Regions from separate parts of the Streptomyces sp. NPDC047886 genome, predicted to be linked through region 2. Evidence: riboswitches for the same ligand, from Rfam matches in the RefSeq annotation. Region 2 holds a riboswitch; each other region holds the start of a gene.
What was found. Region 2 has a riboswitch for cyclic di-AMP ahead of ACGF5U_RS10115 (NlpC/P60 family protein). Riboswitches for the same ligand answer to the same signal wherever they lie in the genome.
Positions count from the first base shown of each region.

Region 1: it holds a riboswitch for cyclic di-AMP, as region 2 does, so the genes downstream of both, ACGF5U_RS23055 (transglycosylase family protein) here and ACGF5U_RS10115 (NlpC/P60 family protein) in region 2, are expected to answer to the same signal.
Region 3: it holds a riboswitch for cyclic di-AMP, as region 2 does, so the genes downstream of both, ACGF5U_RS29235 (C40 family peptidase) here and ACGF5U_RS10115 (NlpC/P60 family protein) in region 2, are expected to answer to the same signal.

Region 1 is NZ_JBIDCF010000007.1:40,215-44,130, reverse strand. Features, by position in the region: gene ACGF5U_RS23065 (cytochrome P450) at 1-53, shown strand, start outside; gene ACGF5U_RS23060 (transglycosylase family protein) at 167-1,180, shown strand; cyclic di-AMP (ydaO/yuaA leader) riboswitch at 1,462-1,652, shown strand; gene ACGF5U_RS23055 (transglycosylase family protein) at 1,656-2,342, shown strand; gene eno (phosphopyruvate hydratase) at 2,727-3,916, shown strand, end outside.
Region 2 is NZ_JBIDCF010000002.1:976,678-980,593, reverse strand. Features, by position in the region: gene ACGF5U_RS10120 (hypothetical protein) at 1-49, shown strand, start outside; gene ACGF5U_RS10115 (NlpC/P60 family protein) at 400-1,611, opposite strand; cyclic di-AMP (ydaO/yuaA leader) riboswitch at 1,610-1,784, opposite strand; gene pcrA (DNA helicase PcrA) at 1,985-3,916, shown strand, end outside.
Region 3 is NZ_JBIDCF010000012.1:138,567-142,482, forward strand. Features, by position in the region: gene ACGF5U_RS29215 (8-amino-7-oxononanoate synthase) at 1-102, shown strand, start outside; gene ACGF5U_RS29220 (DUF397 domain-containing protein) at 96-296, opposite strand; gene ACGF5U_RS29225 (helix-turn-helix domain-containing protein) at 311-1,177, opposite strand; gene ACGF5U_RS29230 (ATP-binding protein) at 1,417-1,848, shown strand; gene ACGF5U_RS29235 (C40 family peptidase) at 2,145-2,627, opposite strand; cyclic di-AMP (ydaO/yuaA leader) riboswitch at 2,631-2,835, opposite strand; gene ACGF5U_RS29240 (hypothetical protein) at 3,127-3,453, opposite strand; gene ACGF5U_RS29245 (ABC transporter permease) at 3,527-3,916, opposite strand, start outside.

The DNA.
Region 1 (3,916 bases), on a different contig from region 2:
TCATGCGTGGACTGCGCACGCTCCCGGTGGAGTTCAGACCCCTCGAAAAGTGACGCAGCGTCAACACTGTGATCTTCGCGTAATCTCCTCTGCATCGACTTGTGACTGACGTTCGAATGCCGCTACGTTCACCGTCACCTCAGCAGTCACGCGAAAGGCACACCGCATGCGCTCCGGGAACGGACGACACCGTCGACCCCGCCAGGCTCCCGCCCTCGTCGTCGCGGCAGGGGTGACCGGGTCCGCCATCGCTCTTCCGCTGCTCGGCGCGGGCACCGCGTCCGCCGTCGAGGGCGCCACGTGGGACCGGGTCGCCGAGTGCGAGTCCGGCGGCATGTGGAGCGCGGACCACGGCAACGGCTTCTACGGCGGACTCCAGGTCTCCCAGGAGACCTGGGAGGCGTACGGCGGTCTGTCCTACGCCCAGCGCGCCGACCTCGCCAGCCGGGCCCAGCAGATCACCATCGCCGAGAAGGTGTACGCCGACCGGGGCGCGAAGGCGTGGGAGACGTGCGCCCCGATCGCCGGGCTGACGGACGGCCTGCCGTCCTCGACCGGCGGCTCCGGCGCGGACGGCGCGAGCGGGTCGGGCGCGCCGGACGAGACCGGCGGCTCCACCGGGTCCCCGGACCCCGGCGCCTCCGACACGACCGTAAAGCCCGAAGGGTCCGGTTCATCCGGTACAGGTGGTTCGGGCGGTACGGGGGGAACGTCCGGCGGGGCAGGAACCGGCGCCGGGGTCGACGGCTCCGCCACCGGGGTCCCCGGCATCGTCGACCCCGAGACCTCCGCGTCCCCCGAGGCGACCCCCGGCGCCGAGCAGGACGGCACCTCCACCGGCACCGGCAAGCACCGCGGCGAGCCCGCCAAGGAGGAGGCGTCGGCCGGCCCGGGCGCCCAGGTGACGGACGAAACGATCGAAGGTGACAATTCGTCCATCGAGCGTGAATCCGGGCGACACACCTCACGAGGTGACGGATCGGCACGTGACGCCAGCGGCCTCGGTCCCGCCGGCACGTACACCGTCCGCGCCGGCGACAACCTCTGGGCCATCGCCGACGCGCACGAGGTCCCCGGCGGCTGGGCGGCCCTCTATGACGCCAACCGCTCGACGGTCGGTGCCGACCCGGATCTGATCCTCCCTGGCCAGAGCCTCGATCTGACGGGGGAGCGGGGGTAGTTCGCGGGGAGTTCAGGGGCGCGTTCGGGGCGTATGTCCGCTTGTGTCCGAGTGAGATATGAGTCTCTTTGCTCCAACTGGCGTGTCTCTCCCGTGACCTCGGCTCGCTCCGCCTCTCACCTGCGTAAACGCCCGCAAAGTGAAGGCAAGTAGGGCGGGAATGACCCTGATGTCCCCCTTTGAACTTGCCGGGGCTCTGTGCTTACCGTCGTTCCGCTCGCCACCGCGGGCTCCGTCCGACCGGTACGCCGAATCCTGCCGCCGGCCGACGGAAACAGTCGTCGCTACGAGCGCCGTAGGCAGGAGCGGGGGACCCAAGGTTAGCGCCGGGTCCGGCCGTTGGGGGAGCGGATCACCGCTCCCACCCGACGGCGGGAACCGGCTTGGGGTGTAGTCGCGCGACATCGCGCGGCCGGGCAACTCACAGGCCCGAACCCGACAGCTCACCTCGAAGGCGTCGGTGAGGAGATTCGTCATGCTGATTTCCGGCAAGGGCAAGCACCGTCGCCCGTCCAAGGTCACCCGGTTCGCCGCGTTCGCCGGTGTCACCGGTGTCGCCGTCGCCGCCCCGCTGATGGGCGCCACGTCCGCGTCGGCCGCGACCGCCGCCGAGTGGGACCGCGTCGCGCAGTGCGAGTCCGGTGGCAACTGGTCCATCAACACCGGCAACGGCTACTACGGCGGCCTCCAGTTCTCGGCCTCCACCTGGGCGGCCTACGGCGGTACCGCCTACGCGTCCACCGCCGACAAGGCCTCCAAGTCCCAGCAGATAGCCATCGCCGAGAAGGTCCTCGCGGGCCAGGGCAAGGGCGCCTGGCCGTCCTGCGGTGTCGGCCTGTCGAACGCCGCGTACGACGGCGGCGCCGCCGCGCAGCCGGCCCAGCCGAAGCAGCAGACCGAGCAGAAGTCCACGGAGCGCGCCTCGCGTGCCCAGGAGCGCCCCGCCAAGGCCACGACCGAGGCGAAGACCGTCAAGACCCCGGCCGGCAAGACGGTCAAGAAGGGCGACGGCGAGTACAAGGTCGTCGCCGGCGACACGCTCTCCTCGATCGCCGAGGCCGAGGGCGTCAAGGGCGGCTGGCAGAAGCTGTTCGAGCTGAACAAGGACATCGTCGAGGACGCCGACCTCATCTACCCCGGCCAGCAGCTCCACCTCGCCTGATCCGAGGCCGACCCCGGCCCGGCGCACCCCCCCGGCTTTTCGGCCGGGGCGGGTGCGGGGACACCCCCGACCCCGTACGCGCCGGTCCGGGGTCGTCGGCCGTCCGGCACCTCGGCGCCGCCGGCCACCCCGCCGCACGCCCCGGCCTGCGCCGTGCCGCCCCCGGGTCGCCGCCGTGCCGCCCCCCGGGTCGCCGCGCCACCGCGACCCGTTCCCGGGGCTACCCGGCAGTAACCTTGTGGGCGTTTGCCCCGGAACGCTGGCCGTTGGGCCCTTTTTCGTCCCAGGAGGCGGGCGGTCGCGGGCGGCGGGCCCTGAGGCGGTTAGGCTCTTGCCGCAAGGCCAAAGTGACCCTGCACTCCACGCGTCACATCCCAGAAGGAGATGCTCGTGCCGTCCATCGACGTCGTCGTAGCCCGGGAAATCCTGGACTCCCGAGGCAATCCCACGGTCGAGGTCGAGGTCGGCCTCGACGACGGCAGCACCGGCCGTGCTGCCGTTCCGTCCGGTGCCTCCACCGGTGCGTTCGAGGCCCTCGAGCTCCGCGACGGTGACCAGAACCGCTACCTCGGCAAGGGTGTCGAGAAGGCCGTCCTCGCCGTCATCGAGCAGATCGGCCCGGAGCTCGTCGGCTACGACGCCACCGAGCAGCGGCTGATCGACCAGGCGATGTTCGACCTGGACGCGACGCCGGACAAGTCCTCGCTCGGCGCCAACGCCATCCTCGGTGTGTCCCTCGCCGTGGCGCACGCCGCCTCCGAGGCCTCCGACCTGCCGCTCTTCCGCTACCTGGGCGGCCCGAACGCGCACCTGCTGCCGGTGCCGATGATGAACATCCTGAACGGCGGCTCGCACGCCGACTCCAACGTGGACATCCAGGAGTTCATGATCGCGCCCGTCGGCGCGGAGTCCTTCTCCGAGGCGCTGCGCTGGGGCACCGAGGTCTACCACACCCTCAAGAAGGTCCTGAAGGACAAGGGCCTGTCCACCGGCCTCGGCGACGAGGGCGGCTTCGCCCCGAACCTGGACTCCAACCGCGCCGCGCTCGACCTCATCCTCGAGGCCGTCAAGCAGGCCGGATACGTCCCGGGCAAGGACATCGCGCTCGCCCTCGACGTCGCCGCCTCCGAGTTCTACAAGGACGGCTCGTACGAGTTCGAGGGCAAGTCGCGCTCGGCCGCCGAGATGACCGAGTACTACGAGGAGCTCGTCGCCTCCTACCCGCTCGTCTCCATCGAGGACCCGCTCTTCGAGGACGACTGGGAGGGCTGGAAGGTCATCACCGAGAAGCTCGGCACCAAGGTGCAGCTCGTCGGCGACGACCTGTTCGTCACCAACCCGGAGCGCCTGGCCCGTGGCATCGAGGAGGGCGCCGCCAACGCGCTGCTCGTCAAGGTGAACCAGATCGGTTCGCTGACCGAGACCCTCGACGCCGTCGAGCTGGCCCAGCGCAACGGCTTCAAGTGCATGATGTCGCACCGCTCCGGCGAGACCGAGGACGTCACCATCGCCGACCTGGCCGTCGCCACCAACTGCGGCCAGATCAAGACCGGCGCCCCGGCCCGCTCCGAGCG
Region 2 (3,916 bases):
GGGCGGCCTCACGATGGCCAACATCTTCATCGCCACGCTCTGGACCTGATCCACCCGGTGGCCAGGCCCGAGCCCGCTGGCCAGGCCGGCCCGGGCGGCCAGGCCGCGCCCGCTGGCCAGGCCGTGCCCGGTGCATAAGCCCGAGCCCCGGGTGGTCGGGCCGGAAGTCGGCTCGGTGGTCAGGCCGGCGGTCAGCCCGGCCCGAGCCCGGCCCGAGCCCGGCGGTCAGGCTGACGTCAGGCCGACGTCAGGCCGGCTCGGGCCCGGCGGTCGGGTCGGCCATCGGCCCGGCTCGGGCCCGGCGGTCAGGTCGGCGATCGGCCCGGCGGTCAACCCGCCCCGAGCCCGGCGGTCAACCCGCCCCGAGCCCGGTGGTCAACCCGCCCCCGCGCCCGGTGGTCAGGCCGGGCGGACGCTGCCGTAGATCGGCATGTAGTAGATCGACTCCTCGCGGACGTTCGTGCCCGGCTTCGGGGCGTGGATCATCCGGCCGCCGCCGATGTAGATGCCGACGTGGCTGATGTCGTCGTAGAAGAAGACCAGGTCACCGGGGAGCAGATCCTCCGTCGCGACCCGCTGGCCCACCTTCACCTGCTCCCACGTCGTACGCGGCAGCTCGACGCCCGCCGCCCGCCACGCCGCCTGGGTCAGCCCCGAGCAGTCGTACGAGCTCGGGCCGGTCGCCCCCCACACGTACGGCTTGCCGATCTGCGCCCGGGCGAAGGCGAGCACCTTCTCGGCCTTGGCGGCGTAGTCGCCGTCCGGCGCGACCGGCTGCCGCTCCTGCGCGTCCCCGTCCCCGGTCTGCTCCGGCGCCTGCTCCTGGGCCGCCGCGTCCGCCGCCTGCCGCCGCTGCTCCTCCTGACGCAGGCGCTCGGCCTCCGCCTCGGCGGCGGCCTTCTCCTCCGCCCGGCGGCGGGCCTCGGCCTCGCGGCGCCGCTCCAGCTCGGCCAGCCGGGCCTTCTCCTCGGCCGTCAGCCGGGACAGCAGCGTGCGGGCCTCGCCCAGCTTCCGCTGCACGGTCTCCTTGCTCTTCCGCAGGGCGGCCTGCGAGGCGGTGAGCGACTCCAGGCTCCGGGTGGCCTCGGCGCGCTTCTTCGACGCCTCGGCCTGCTGCCGCTCGAAGTCCGTGACCGCCTGGCGCTGCCGGTCGGTCAGCCGCTCCATCAGCTGCGTCTGGTCCACGTACGACTGGGGGCTGTCCGCGAAGATCAGCGCCGCCGTGGGGCTGAGCGTGCCGGAGCGGTACTGCGCGGCCGCGTACCCGCCCAGGGCGCGCCGCGAATCGTTCAGGGCGTCGGCGCGCCGGGCGACGCCGTCCAGCAGGCCGTCGACCTCGCGCCGCTGGCGGTCGGTGGCCTCCTTGGCCTTGTTGTACTGCTGGGTCGCCGTACCGGCCTGCCGGTACAGGTCGTCGACCTTGCGCTGGACCTCCTCGACCGACGGCTTGGCGTCGGCACCCGGGTCCGTGGGGGCGGCACCGGCGCTCTGCGTGGACAGCAGGGTCACCGAGGCGAGCGCCGCCGTCGTGAACCCGACGGCGGGGGAGTGCGAGCGGATCGTACGGGTCGTGCGGCTGCGCGGCTTGCGATGCGACGCCAAGGCCGGCATCTCCTTCCGTCGACGCCTACCGGGTTAGCTGTCGGGTTCGGGCGATACGGAAGGTGCCCTACGGCCGCGCCGCGCCTGCTCCGGCGGCGCGGGCCGATTCACCCCGGTGGTGCTCGGGTGGTTCCCCGGTTCCGGACAGCCTGAGGGCAGGCCGGATTCGGCGTGGGCAGCCCGACCGGCGTGGGTCGCCGCTGAGGGAACGGGCCGCTTGGGCGAGCACGCTAGCCAACCTGTGGCGGTGCTGTGAAGGATGATGTTCGATATGCCCGATACATTTCCGTGACCTTAGCGCCGGGTCGCCGTCGGGTGGCGCAGCGTGAGGCGTCCGGTTCCGGCCCGGGCTGTCGGTGGGGCCGCCTAGACTCGTTAAGCGATGAGCAGCCTCTTTGACGACAGCTTCCTGGCGGACCTCTCGAACCACGCTTCGGAGGAGCACCCGCCGCCACCCGAGGACGAGGGCCCGGCCGTGGACGAGATCCCGGACGACCTCTTCGGCGGGAAGTTCGACGTGCCTCCGGCCAGGGACGGGTACTACCGCGACGGCGCCGCACGGCCCGCCGTGGACCCCGCCGCGCTGCTGGAGGGGCTCAACGAACAGCAGCGGGCCGCCGTCGTGCACACCGGCACACCCCTGCTCATCGTGGCCGGCGCCGGTTCGGGCAAGACCCGGGTCCTGACGCACCGCATCGCCCACCTGCTGGGCACCCGGCACGTCCACCCCGGCCAGATACTGGCGATCACCTTCACCAACAAGGCCGCCGGCGAGATGAAGGAGCGCGTCGAGCAGCTCGTCGGCCCGCGCGCCAACGCGATGTGGGTCATGACGTTCCACAGCGCCTGCGTCCGCATCCTGCGCCGCGAGTCCAAGAAGCTCGGCTTCACCTCGTCGTTCTCGATCTACGACGCAGCCGACTCCAAGCGTCTGATGGCGCTGGTCTGCCGTGACCTGGACCTCGACCCGAAGCGGTATCCGCCGAAGTCCTTCAGCGCCAAGATCTCCAACCTGAAGAACGAGCTGATCGACGAGGAGACCTTCGCCGACCAGGCCGTCGACGGTTTCGAGAAGACGCTGGCCGAGGCGTACCGGATGTACCAGGCGCGGCTGCGCGAGGCCAACGCCCTGGACTTCGACGACATCATCATGACGACGGTGCACCTGCTCCAGGCGTTCCCGGACGTCGCCGAGCACTACCGCCGCCGCTTCCGGCACGTCCTGGTGGACGAGTACCAGGACACCAACCACGCGCAGTACACCCTCGTACGGGAGCTGGTCGGCACCGGCTACGAGGACCTGGACCCGGCCGAGCTGTGTGTCGTCGGCGACGCGGACCAGTCGATCTACGCCTTCCGCGGCGCGACCATCCGCAACATCCTCCAGTTCGAGGAGGACTACCCGGACGCGACGACGATCCTGCTGGAGCAGAACTACCGCTCCACCCAGACCATCCTGTCCGCGGCCAACGCCGTCATCGAGCGCAACGAGAGCCGCCGCCCCAAGAACTTGTGGACCAAGGCGGGGGCCGGCGCGCAGATCACCGGGTACGTCGCCGACACGGAGCACGACGAGGCCCAGTTCGTCGCGGACGAGATCGACCGGCTGACCGACGCGGGCGAGGCGAAGGCCGGAGACGTCGCCGTCTTCTACCGCACGAACGCCCAGTCCCGCGTCTTCGAAGAGATCTTCATCCGGGTCGGACTGCCCTACAAGGTCGTCGGCGGTGTCCGGTTCTACGAGCGCAAGGAGGTGCGCGACGTGCTCGCGTACCTGCGCGTGCTGGCCAACCCCGAGGACAACGTCCCGCTGCGCCGCATCCTCAACGTCCCCAAGCGCGGCATCGGCGACCGCGCCGAGGCGATGCTCGACGCCCTGGCACAGCGCGAGAAGATCACCTTCCCGCAGGCCCTGCGCCGCGTCGACGAGGCGTACGGCATGGCGGCCAGGTCCGCCAACGCGGTGAAGCGGTTCAACACGCTGATGGAGGAGCTGCGCACCATCGCCGAGTCCGGCGCGGGTCCGGCGGTCGTCCTGGAAGCCGTCCTGGAGCGGACCGGATACCTGGCGGAGCTCCAGGCGTCGACCGACCCCCAGGACGAGACCCGGATCGAGAACCTCCAGGAACTCGCCGCCGTCGCCCTCGAGTTCGAGCAGGAGCGGGGCGAGGGCGAGGGCGCCGGGACGCTCGCGGAGTTCCTGGAGCAGGTCGCCCTGGTCGCCGACTCCGACCAGATCCCCGACGAGGACGAAGAGGGCTCCGGCGTCATCACGCTGATGACCCTGCACACCGCCAAGGGGCTGGAGTTCCCG
Region 3 (3,916 bases), on a different contig from region 2:
GACGGCGTCTCACGGCTCCGGCTCACCGCCCGCGCCGACCTGACCGAAGATCAGATCGACGGAGCGGTGGCGACGATCCTCCGTACGGCTCCCGCCTACTGAGCGCGCAGCGAGGAGACGAACGCGCCCCAGGCCGTGGCGGAGAACCGCAGTGGCGGCCTGGCGGTGTCCTTCGAGTCGCGTACGGCGTACCGGCCGGGGCCGAGGTGAGCCGTCTCGACGCAGTTGTTCATCCCGACGCTGCGGCTGCTGCGCCGCCACTGCGCGGTGTCGTGCTGTGCGAGGTAAGCAGACATGGGGGTGCCCCTCCCTACGCGCCGGCACTGATCCCGGCGATGAGATCCAACGAGTCCTCGGGCGTCAGGGCGTGGGCCTGCATGGTGCGGAACGCGGCGCCGTACGCCTCGAGGTCTTCCGTGCGCTCCAAGTAGAGGCTACTCGTCAAGTGGTCGAGAACAACCACATCCAGATCAGAAATGTTCGGAAAGGAGAAGATAACGAAAGACCCGGAGAGTCCCACGTACCCGCCCGTCGCGAACGGCAGCACCTGCAGCCGCACATGGGGCAACCGCGCGGGCTCCAGCAGTGCGCGCAACTGCTCCCGCATCACCCCGGGCCCGCCCACCTGCCGCCGCAGCACCGCCTCGTCGACCACCGCTTCCAGCCGCAGCGGCCGCTCCCCGCGCAGCACCTCCTGGCGGGCGATCCGCACCCGCACCAGCGAGTCGACGGTCTGCGTCGGCAGCCCCTCCAGCGCCGCCCGGGTCACCGCCCGCGCGTACGCGGGTGTCTGCAGCAGGCCCGGCACGACGGACGTCTCCAGCGTCCGTGCCGCGCACGCCTGCGCCTCCAGGCTGATGAAGTCCCGGTACTGCTGCGGGATCACCCCCCGGTACGCGTGCCACCACCCCGTACGGCTGCCGTCCGCCGCCCCGGCCAGCGTCTCCAGCAGCGCCCGCAGCCGGAGGTCGTCGACCCCGTACGCGTCGAGCAGCCGGGTCACGTCGACGTGGGTGACGCCACTGGTCCCGGTCTCGATGCGGCTCACCTTCGACTGGTGCCAGCCCACGAGCCGGGCGGCCTCACGGCTGGTGAGCCCCGCGGCGAGACGCAACCCGCGCAACTCCTCGCCCAGCTTGCGCCGTCGTACCGCCGGCCCGTGCCGTGTGCCGCCCATGGCAGACTCCTCCCGACCCCCTCCCGTCCCGGGTCAACCCCTCAGTCTGCCCGCCGAATCCGTTCTCGCGTAGCAGAGTTCACCGCTTTGAGCGACAGATATATGCATATCTTGGTGGATCGCTCCCACCAGGCGCGACATAAGTGGCAGTCTGGCGGAAGCACAATCCGCGGCCGTTTCTCGTCACGCATCCGCGACATGTCGGAGTCCGGCCTCGGTGGGAAAGGGACAGCGTCGCCATGGCAGATCATCAGGAAGCATCCGTCACTCTGCCGAGCGATCCCGCCTCGGTCTCCGCCGCCCGCAGATACGTGGCGGACGTGCTCGCGGAATGGGGCCTCCCCGGCGGGACGGACATCGGCGACACGGTCCGGCTGATCGTCTCGGAGCTCGCCACCAATGCCGTCCAGCACACCTTCGGGCAGTCGCCCACCTTCACGGTGGACCTGCGCCTGGACCGCGAGGAGCGCCTGCGCATCGGCGTCACGGACAGCCATCCCCGCTGGCCCCAGCGGCTGCCCGCCGCCGTGCAACAGGACAACGGCCGGGGCATGGTGATCATCCGCTGGCTGACGGCGGAGTGCGGCGGCCGGCTCTCGGTCACCCCGACCGACGAGGGCGGCAAGACGGTGTGGATCGCCCTGCCCTGGAGCGTGCCCGTCCAGAGCTGACCGCCGACCCCCACGAGAGCGGTGCCGCCGCCCCGTTCCTCGGCGTCACCGCCGCCCCGTTCCTCGGCGTCACCGCCGCCCCGTTCCTCGGCGTCTCCGCCGCCCCGTTCCTCGGCGTCTCCGCCGCCCCGTTCCTCGGCGTCTCCGCCGCCCCGTTCCTCGGCGTCACCGGCGTGCCCGACTCGGTCCCGCCGTCCGCCCCGCCGCCCCGCTCTCGCGTGCGGTACAGGGGCTGTCGCCGGACATCGCGGACGAATGCCCCTGTACCGCCGTTCATGCCGAGCCCGGCCGGTGCGTCAGCGCACCCGCCCGTACGAGACCGACGAGGACCAGATGCGGTCCAGCTTCACCCACGAGCCGGTCTTGGGGGAGTGCCAGATCTTGTTGTTCCCGGCGTACATCCCCACGTGGTAGACGCCGCGGCCACCGTGGAAGAACACGAGGTCTCCCTTCTGGCGGCTGCCCGCCGAGATGCGCCGCGTCGAGTTGTACTGCTGCTGCGCGGTCCGGGGCAGCTTCTTGCCGGCCTTCTTGTACGAGTAGAGCGTCAGCCCGGAGCAGTCGAAGCGGTACGGCCCGGTCGCCCCGTACTGGTAGGGGGCGCCCCTCTTCGACGCGGCGACGTTCAGGGCCTTGTTGGCGTAGGCGGGCGCGGCGTTCGCCTCGGGAGCGGCGTCCGGCGCCAGCAGCGTGCCGCCGACGGCGGCGAGGGTCAGGGCCGATACGGCGCCCGCCCGGGACAGACGGGACAGAGACGGGACATGATTCTGCGCGTTCATGCGCAACCCTTCGTCAGCCGCCTGTGAAGGATGACCTGTCGGGTTCGGGCTTGACGAAGATGCCCGGCCGCCCGCGCGGCTTCACCCCAAGGGGGACCGGTCCGCTGGACGCGGTGGTCGCCCCGGCTTGCTCGGGTCCTCCACTCCTGCCGATCCACTCGTGTCGACCCGTCGTCCGGCCGGCGGCAGGATTCGGCGTCCGCCCGGACCGCCCCGCCGCGGTGGCGGGGGCTTGTCGTCGCCACGGATCTTTCCCGTCCGATCGCCGATTGCAGAGCGCGAACGACATGGTGTGACCCTGGTCACGACTGATCCGTTCGGGTGGACAAAATGGCTGTTCAGCCGGTTGGGCGAGGGCTGTTGATCCCGGTACCAGCGGCGGAGCAGGGTGCTCCGCCAAACGAGTACAGCGCCACCGCAACTCGCCCCGTACGAAATTCGTCCCTTTGCGTACGCCGTCCGGACGAGGGCCATGTGGTGCCCCACGACGCCAAACGGGTCACCCCGCGCGGTCCTGAGGCAGTGTCACCCTCCCGGTACGCCGCTCGCCGTCCAGCGCGCGCAGCGCACGCGCCAGGGTCCGCGCGTGCACCTCATGTCCGCCCCTGTCGTGCATCGACGTCACGGCGTCCCGCAGCGCGGACGCCCGTGCGACCAGCGCCTGCGCGGCGCGCAGCGCGCCATAGGTGTGCGTGGAGCGCGCCGGGTTGATCCGGCCGAGCAGGTCGACCACCGCGAGGTACGTGTCGATGAATTCACCCTCGGCGCGGGTAGGGCCCCAGTGCCCCAGGGCGGGTGCCGACGGTGACAAGACAGTCGACGGCATACGGAAAGGCCGCGTGTCCCCGTCCGCTACGGCGGGAACACGCGGCCGGCCTGTGCGCGGCGGGCTCCGGTGATCAGGCGGCCGGTGCCGGGGCCGTCTCCTCCCTGCGCGGCCCGGCGCCGACGACGGTGTCCGTCGCGGCGGCGCCGCCGCGACGGCGGGCCGCCACCAGGACCGCCAGGAGTCCGAGCCCGGCCCACGCCGCGAGTGTGAGCGCCGCCGTCCCGGACGCGGCGCCGTCGAAGTACGCGACCGACCGCAGCAGTGCGGTGCCCGCGCCGGGCGGCAGCACCTGGCCGAGCGCCCCCGCCGGCTCGGGGAGCAGCTGCGGGGCGCTCGCCGCACCGGAGAACGAGTTGCCGATCAGCACCATCAGGAAGGCGCCGAGTCCCAGCCCGGCCCGTCCCGCCAGCGCCCCGAGTCCCGCAACGGCCGCACCCGTCGCCAGCGCCGTCAGCGCGAG